One region of the Streptomyces sp. NPDC048277 genome, then DNA from elsewhere that is predicted to be linked to it. Evidence: riboswitches for the same ligand, from Rfam matches in the RefSeq annotation. Region 1 holds a riboswitch; the other holds the start of a gene.

Region 1 (3,399 bases):
GGAGAAGTTCAGGCGCATGCCGTGGGTCAGGTGGCCGCCGTGGGCGAGGTCCAGACCCAGGATGGTGTCGCCGGGCTGGGCCAGCGCGAACAGGGCCGCCTGGTTGGCGGAGGCCCCCGAGTGCGGCTGCACGTTGGCGTACTCGGCGCCGAACAGCTCCTTCACCCGGTCGATGGCGATCTGTTCGGTGACGTCGACGTGCTCGCAGCCGCCGTAGTAGCGGCGGCCCGGGTAGCCCTCGGCGTACTTGTTGGTGAGGACCGAGCCCTGCGCCTCCATGACCGCGACCGGAGCGAAGTTCTCCGAGGCGATCATCTCCAGGGTGGACTGCTGGCGCTCCAGCTCGGCGTCGACCGCGGCGGCTACCTCGGGGTCGAGCTCGTGCAGGGGCGTGTTCAGAACGGACATCTGTTGTACGACTCCTAGGCCGGGGTCCGCGGCGGCTCTCAGCCGGCGGTGAAGGCGGTGTACTCGTCGGCGGAGAGCAGGTCGCCCGGCTCGTCCGTGACGCGCACCCTGAACAGCCAGCCGCCCTCGAAGGGGGCCGAGTTCACCAGGGACGGGTCCTCGACGACGTCCTCGTTGACCGCGGTGATCTCACCGGTGACCGGCGCGTACAGGTCGGACACGGACTTGGTCGACTCCAGCTCGCCGCAGGACTCGCCCGCGGTCACCGTGTCGCCGACCGCCGGGAGCTGGACGAAGACGACGTCACCGAGCGCGTTGGCCGCGTGCTCCGTGATGCCGACCGTCGCCACGCCGTCCTCGGCGGCCGACAGCCACTCGTGCTCCTTGCTGAAACGCAGCTGCTGGGGGTTGCTCATGGCCTGAATTCTCCTGTACTCGGGGGAGTGCTGGTGCAGGGGGTACTGCTGGAAACGTGCGTGACCAGCGGTGATGTGCGCCGGGTCACGCCCAGCGGCTACTTCTGGCGCTTGTAGAAGGGCAGCGCCACGACCTCGTACGGCTCGTGGCTGCCCCGGATGTCCACGCCGACGCCCGCCGTGCCCGGCGCCGCGTGCGCCGCGTCGACGTACGCCATGGCGATCGGCCTGCCGAGGGTGGGGGAGGGCGCTCCGGAGGTGACCTCGCCGATCACCGCGCCGGCGGCGACCACCGGGTACCCGGCGCGCGGGATGCGACGGCCCTCGGCGACCAGGCCGACGAGCACGCGCGGGGGGTTCTTCGCGGAGCGGGCGGCCGCCTCGGCGAGCGCCTCGCGCCCCACGAAGTCGCCCTCCTTCTCGAACTTCACCACCCGGCCGAGCCCGGCGTCGAAGGGGGTCAGCCCGGTGCTGAGCTCGTGCCCGTACAGCGGCATGCCCGCCTCCAGGCGCAGGGTGTCCCGGCAGGACAGGCCGCAGGGCACCAGACCGACCGGGGATCCCGCCTCGGTCAGCGCCTGCCACAGCTCCACCGCGTGCTCCGGCTTCACGAACAGTTCGAAGCCGTCCTCGCCGGTGTAGCCGGTGCGCGCGATCAGCGCCGGGACGTCGGCGACGGTGCCGGGCAGTCCGGCGTAGTACTTCAGGCCGTCCAGGTCGGCGTCGGTCAGCGACTTCAGGATCCCGGGCGACTCGGGGCCCTGGACGGCGATCAGCGCGTACGCGTCCCGGTCGTCCCGCACCTCGGCGTCGAAGCCGGCGGACCGCTCGACGAGCGCGTCGAGGACCACCTGGGCGTTGGAGGCGTTGGCGACGACCAGGTACTCCGTCTCCGCCAGCCGGTAGACGATCAGGTCGTCCAGGATGCCGCCGTCGGTCCGGCAGATCATGGTGTAGCGGGCGCGGCCCACGCCGACGGAGGCGATGTTCCCCACCAGGGCGTGGTTCAGCAGGCCGGCCGCCTGCGGGCCGGTCACGGTGATCTCGCCCATGTGGGAGAGGTCGAAGAGCCCGGCCCTGGTCCGCACGGCGACATGCTCGTCACGCTCGGAGCCGTAGCGCAGGGGCATGTCCCAGCCGGCGAAGTCGGTCATGGTCGCGCCGAGCGAGCGATGCAGGGCATCGAGCGCGGTCCGGCGGGGTTCGTTACTGCTCACGGTCGGTCGTCTCCCAAGGGCCCAGAGGGCATGACAGAACGGGCGAGGTCGTTCCTCCCCATCTGTCATCGGAACCTGAGAGGTTCGCCCTGACCACGGGAGTGATCACGGCTTGCACCTTGGGTGGAGCCACTGACACAGCGGCCCGCTTTTCAGATGTGCCTCGCCCGCGCGGTAACGGGGCCTGAGAGATTCAAGGGAGGGACTTGCTCCTTCGGCGCCCCGGTGAAGACCGGGGACTCTCCCGCGCGGATTCAAACGGCCGGTATGCAGTTGGCGCGCACATCATTGCATGCCCGGCGGACCTTTGTGACAGGGCTGTGGCGGGAAGCGAACCGAACCGCGAGACACCGTGCATTACCTTCTCTTTACATTAAGCGGGGAGAACCTTTCCTGAACCCCCGGAGAGGACGATCACGGTGACAAGGACCACGGCATACGCGACGACGTACGCGACGACGACAGGCATCGCCCTGCCCGAGCAGCCGACGGCCCCGGCCCGCGAGCGGTGCGGCGAGCTCCCGGCAAGGGTCGTCCGCGACCTGCGCGACCGCGCGGGCCGCAGCCCGCACGGCCTGCTCTTCGGCCCCCGTGACCTGGTCGTGGTCACCGGGCTGCCCGGCAGCGGCAAGTCCACCCTGATGCACCGCACCGTCCAGGGCATACGGATCGACTCCCAGGACACCCGCGACCGCTGGGACGCCCGCCTGGCCCGCTTCCTGCCGTACGCCCTCTACCGCCCGCTGGTCCGCCTCGCCCACTACGCCGGACTGCGCCGCGCCCTGCGCACCGGCGAGGGCGTGGTCGTGCACGACTGCGGTACGCAGGCCTGGGTGCGCGACTGGCTGGCCCGCGAGGCCCGCCGCCGCGACGGCACCCTGCACCTGCTCCTCCTGGACGTCACACCGGGCGCGGCACTGGACGGCCAGCGCGAGCGCGGCCGGGGCGTCTCCCGGTACGCCTTCCTGCGCCACCGCCGGTCCGCGGGCCGGCTGCTGCGCTCGGCGGAGCGGGGGGACCTGCCCGAGGGCGTCGGCTCGGCGGTGCTCCTCGACCGGGACGCGGCGGACGTGCTGCACCGGATCGCCTTCGAGTGCTGAATCGGCTGCTGGTTTTGTCGGTGTCACCCGCTAGCCTTTTCAACCTCAGCAGCGGTTTCCAGCAGGCGGTAGGCAGATGGACTTCCCGGCGGACATTCCCGCGGACTTCCCGGCACAGGCGCACCCCCACCCGCACGGCGGTTGGCCCGGCAACGAACTGGAGGAGGTGCTGTCGGCCTCCCTCGGCGTGCCCGCGGCGGCGGCCCGGCTCATCGAGGTACTGAGCCGGAGCTTCCTGTGGATCCCGTTGCCCGAGGG
Region 2 (3,399 bases), on a different contig from region 1:
TTCGTGGACCTGGAGGCCGGTGGGGCGGCCTGGGACGAGGCGTCGGCACGGCTGGCCGGGCAGAAGCTCCGCGCGGACATACGGGCGGTCACGGCGCTCACCGGGTCGGTGGGGCTGGCCGCCTCCAAGATGCTCGCGAAGATCGCCTCCGAGCGGGCCAAGCCGGACGGGCTGGTGCTGATCGAGCCGGGCACGGAGCGGGCGCTGCTGGGACCGCTGTCGGTACGGACCCTGCCGGGGGTGGGGCCGGCGACGGGGGACCACCTGCGGCGGGCCGGGATCAGCACGGTCGAGGAGATCGCCGAGGCGGGGGAGGACGAGCTCGTACGGCTGCTGGGGAAGGCGCACGGGCACGCGCTGTACGCGATGGCCCTGGCGCACGACGAGCGGCCCGTGGTGGCCGAGCGGGAGACCAAGTCGGTGTCCGTCGAGGACACGTACGACGTGGACATCCATGACCGGCTGCGGGTGGGGCTGGAAGTGCAGCGGCTGGCCGACCGGTGTGTACGGCGGCTGCGGGGGGCCGGGCTGTCGGGGCGGACCATCGTGCTGAAGGTGCGGCGGTACGACTTCTCGACGCTCACCCGGTCGGAGACGCTCCGGGGGCCCACCGACGATCCGGCCGTGGTGCGGGAGGCGGCTGCGCGGTTGCTGGACTCGGTGGACACGACGGGGGGTGTGCGGTTGCTGGGGGTGGGGGTGTCGGGGCTGGCCGACTACACGCAGGAGGATCTGTTCGCGCAGGCGGCGGCCGGGGAGGGGGTGGACGTCCTGGCGGCGGAGGCCGTGCCCGAGCCGGTCGCCGAGCAGGAGGCGGTGGCCGAGCGGCGATGGCCGGCAGGGCACGACGTACGGCACGCGGAGTACGGACACGGATGGGTGCAGGGGAGTGGACTGGGGAGGGTGACGGTGCGCTTCGAGACGCCGGGGTCCTCGGAGCCGGGGAGGGTACGGACTTTCCGGGTCGATGACCCTGGGCTGGAGCCGACGGACCCTTTGCCACTGGTGCCGGGAGGACAGGGGGTGCGGTGAGCGCCCCGTCAGGGGCGCGGGGAACTGCGCGACCAGCCCCCACCGGCCCGCAGGCGACCGACAGCAGCGCACCCACCTTCGGCGCTCACGCCCCCGCGTCCTCCGTTCCCGCCAGTTTGCCGAAGTCGTGGTCCGGGTGGTGCGGGGGTGGTGCGGTCGTGTCCAGGCCGTAGTGGTGGTAGAGCTGGAGCTCCTGCTCCGGGGACAGATGGCGGCCCACGCCGAAGTCGGGGGCGTCTTTGATCAGGGCGCGGTCGAAGGGGACCTGGAGGGTGCCCTCGACCAGTTCGCTGGGCTCCAGGGGCACGAAGGCGTCCCGGGAGAACAGGCCGGTGCGTATGGCCGCCCACTCCGGCACACCGGTCGCGTCGTCGAGGTACACCTCGTCGATCGTGCCGATCTTCGTGCCGTTGCGGTCGAACGCCTTGCGGCCGATCAGGTTGCGCGGATCGATGTCGGTCTGCACGGGCCCTCCACTTGGTCGCAACTCATCCGTAAGCACTACAAAAGAGCACATTCAAGGAGGCGGCCACTCGAAGGCCCGTGCGTTGCCCTCGCTGGTAGGCTGGCAGACGGCTGCTGACCCCGTGCGGGAGAGTCCTCCGGACAACCGGAGGCGCCGAAGGAGCAAATCCTCCCCGGAATCTCTCAGGCCCACGTACCGCACGGACGAGGTCACTCTGGAAAGCAGGGCGGATGTCGACGGCGTCCGCCCTCACCGACGGTGAAAGCCGGAGCCCACGGGCGTCCGGTGAAACTCTCAGGTTGAGATGACAGAGGGGGAGGCCGTCGGGGTACCCATGCCGGGTGCCCCTCGAAGGTCGCGTTCAGACCAGGAGGCCTCCGCAATGACCGCCCACCGCCCTTCGCTTTCCGAACTCGAACAGGGGATTCCGTTCGAGCAGCGTCACATCGGGCCCGATGACGAGGCCCGGGCGAAGATGCTCGCCCAGGTCGGGTACGGCTCGCTGGACGAGCTGACCGCCGCCGCCGTGCCGGACGTGATCAAGAACGCCGACTCCCTGGAGCTGCCGGGCGCGCGTACCGAGGCCGAGGTGCTGGCCGAGCTGCGGTCGCTCGCCGATCGCAACCAGGTGCTCGACTCGATGATCGGCCTCGGGTACTACGGGACCTTCACCCCGCCCGTCATCCTGCGCAACGTCATGGAGAACCCCGCCTGGTACACGGCCTACACCCCGTACCAGCCGGAGATCTCCCAGGGGCGCCTCGAGGCCCTGCTGAACTTCCAGACCATGGTCGCCGACCTCACCGGGCTGCCCACCTCCGGTGCCTCGCTGCTCGACGAGGGCACGGCCGCCGCCGAGGCCATGGCCCTGTCGCTGCGCATGGGCAAGAACAAGAACGGCGTCTTCGTCATCGACGCGGACGCGCTGCCGCAGACCGTCGCCGTCATCCGGACCCGGGCCGAGCCGACGGGCGTGGAGGTCGTCGTCGCCGACCTCGGCGACGGCATTCCGGCGGAGCTCGCCGCGCGTGAGATCAACGGCGTGCTCGTCCAGTACCCCGGCGCCTCCGGTGCCGTACGCGACATCAGGCCGATCGTCGAGCAGGCGCACGAGCTGGGCGCGCTCGTCACCGTCGCCGCCGATCTGCTCGCGCTGACCCTGCTGACCTCGCCGGGTGAACTCGGCGCCGACATCGCCGTCGGCACGACCCAGCGGTTCGGCGTGCCGATGGGCTTCGGCGGGCCGCACGCCGGTTACATGGCGGTCCGCGAGAAGTTCGCCCGCAGCCTGCCCGGGCGGCTCGTGGGCGTGTCCGTGGACGCCGACGGGCACAGGGCCTACCGGCTGGCCCTGCAGACCCGTGAGCAGCACATCCGCCGCGAGAAGGCCACCAGCAACATCTGCACCGCGCAGGTGCTGCTCGCCGTGATGGCCGGCATGTACGCCGTCTACCACGGGCCCGACGGGCTCAGGGCCATCGCGCGGCGCACCCACCGGTACGCCACGATCCTCGCCGCCGGGCTGAAGGCCGGCGGGGTCGGGATCGTGCACGGCGCCTACTTCGACACCCTCACCGCGCGCGTGCCCGGCAAGGCCGCCGAGATCGTCGCCGCCGCCCGGCAGGGCGGGGTCAACCTGCGGCTCGTCGACGCCGACCACGTCTCCATGGCCTGCGACGAGACCACCACCCGCGCTCAGCTCGGCGCCGTGTGGACGGCGTTCGGGGTCGAGGGCGACGTCGAGGCGCTGGACGCGGCCGCCGAGGACACCCTGCCCGAGGCGCTGCTGCGCGCCGACGGCTTCCTGGGCCACCCCGTCTTCCACGACCACCGTTCCGAGACCGCGATGCTCCGCTACCTGCGCAGGCTCGCGGACCGGGACTACGCGCTGGACCGGGGCA

The links. A riboswitch is a leader RNA that binds a small molecule or an ion and turns the genes downstream of it on or off. The one in region 1 is predicted to bind glycine.
Region 2: linked by a shared signal. The riboswitch ahead of gcvP (aminomethyl-transferring glycine dehydrogenase) and the one ahead of gcvT (glycine cleavage system aminomethyltransferase GcvT) in region 1 are both predicted to bind glycine.

What each region holds. Positions count from the first base shown of each region.
Region 1 is NZ_JBEZLQ010000039.1:55,695-59,093, forward strand. It holds gene glyA (serine hydroxymethyltransferase) at 1-408, opposite strand, end outside; gene gcvH (glycine cleavage system protein GcvH) at 447-824, opposite strand; gene gcvT (glycine cleavage system aminomethyltransferase GcvT) at 923-2,041, opposite strand; glycine riboswitch at 2,204-2,298, opposite strand; gene AB0D85_RS47875 (AAA family ATPase) at 2,461-3,141, shown strand; gene AB0D85_RS47880 (enhanced serine sensitivity protein SseB) at 3,218-3,399, shown strand, end outside.
Region 2 is NZ_JBEZLQ010000021.1:9,356-12,754, forward strand. It holds gene AB0D85_RS36020 (DNA polymerase IV) at 1-1,032, shown strand, start outside; gene AB0D85_RS36025 (PRC-barrel domain-containing protein) at 1,118-1,498, opposite strand; glycine riboswitch at 1,613-1,706, shown strand; gene gcvP (aminomethyl-transferring glycine dehydrogenase) at 1,881-3,399, shown strand, end outside.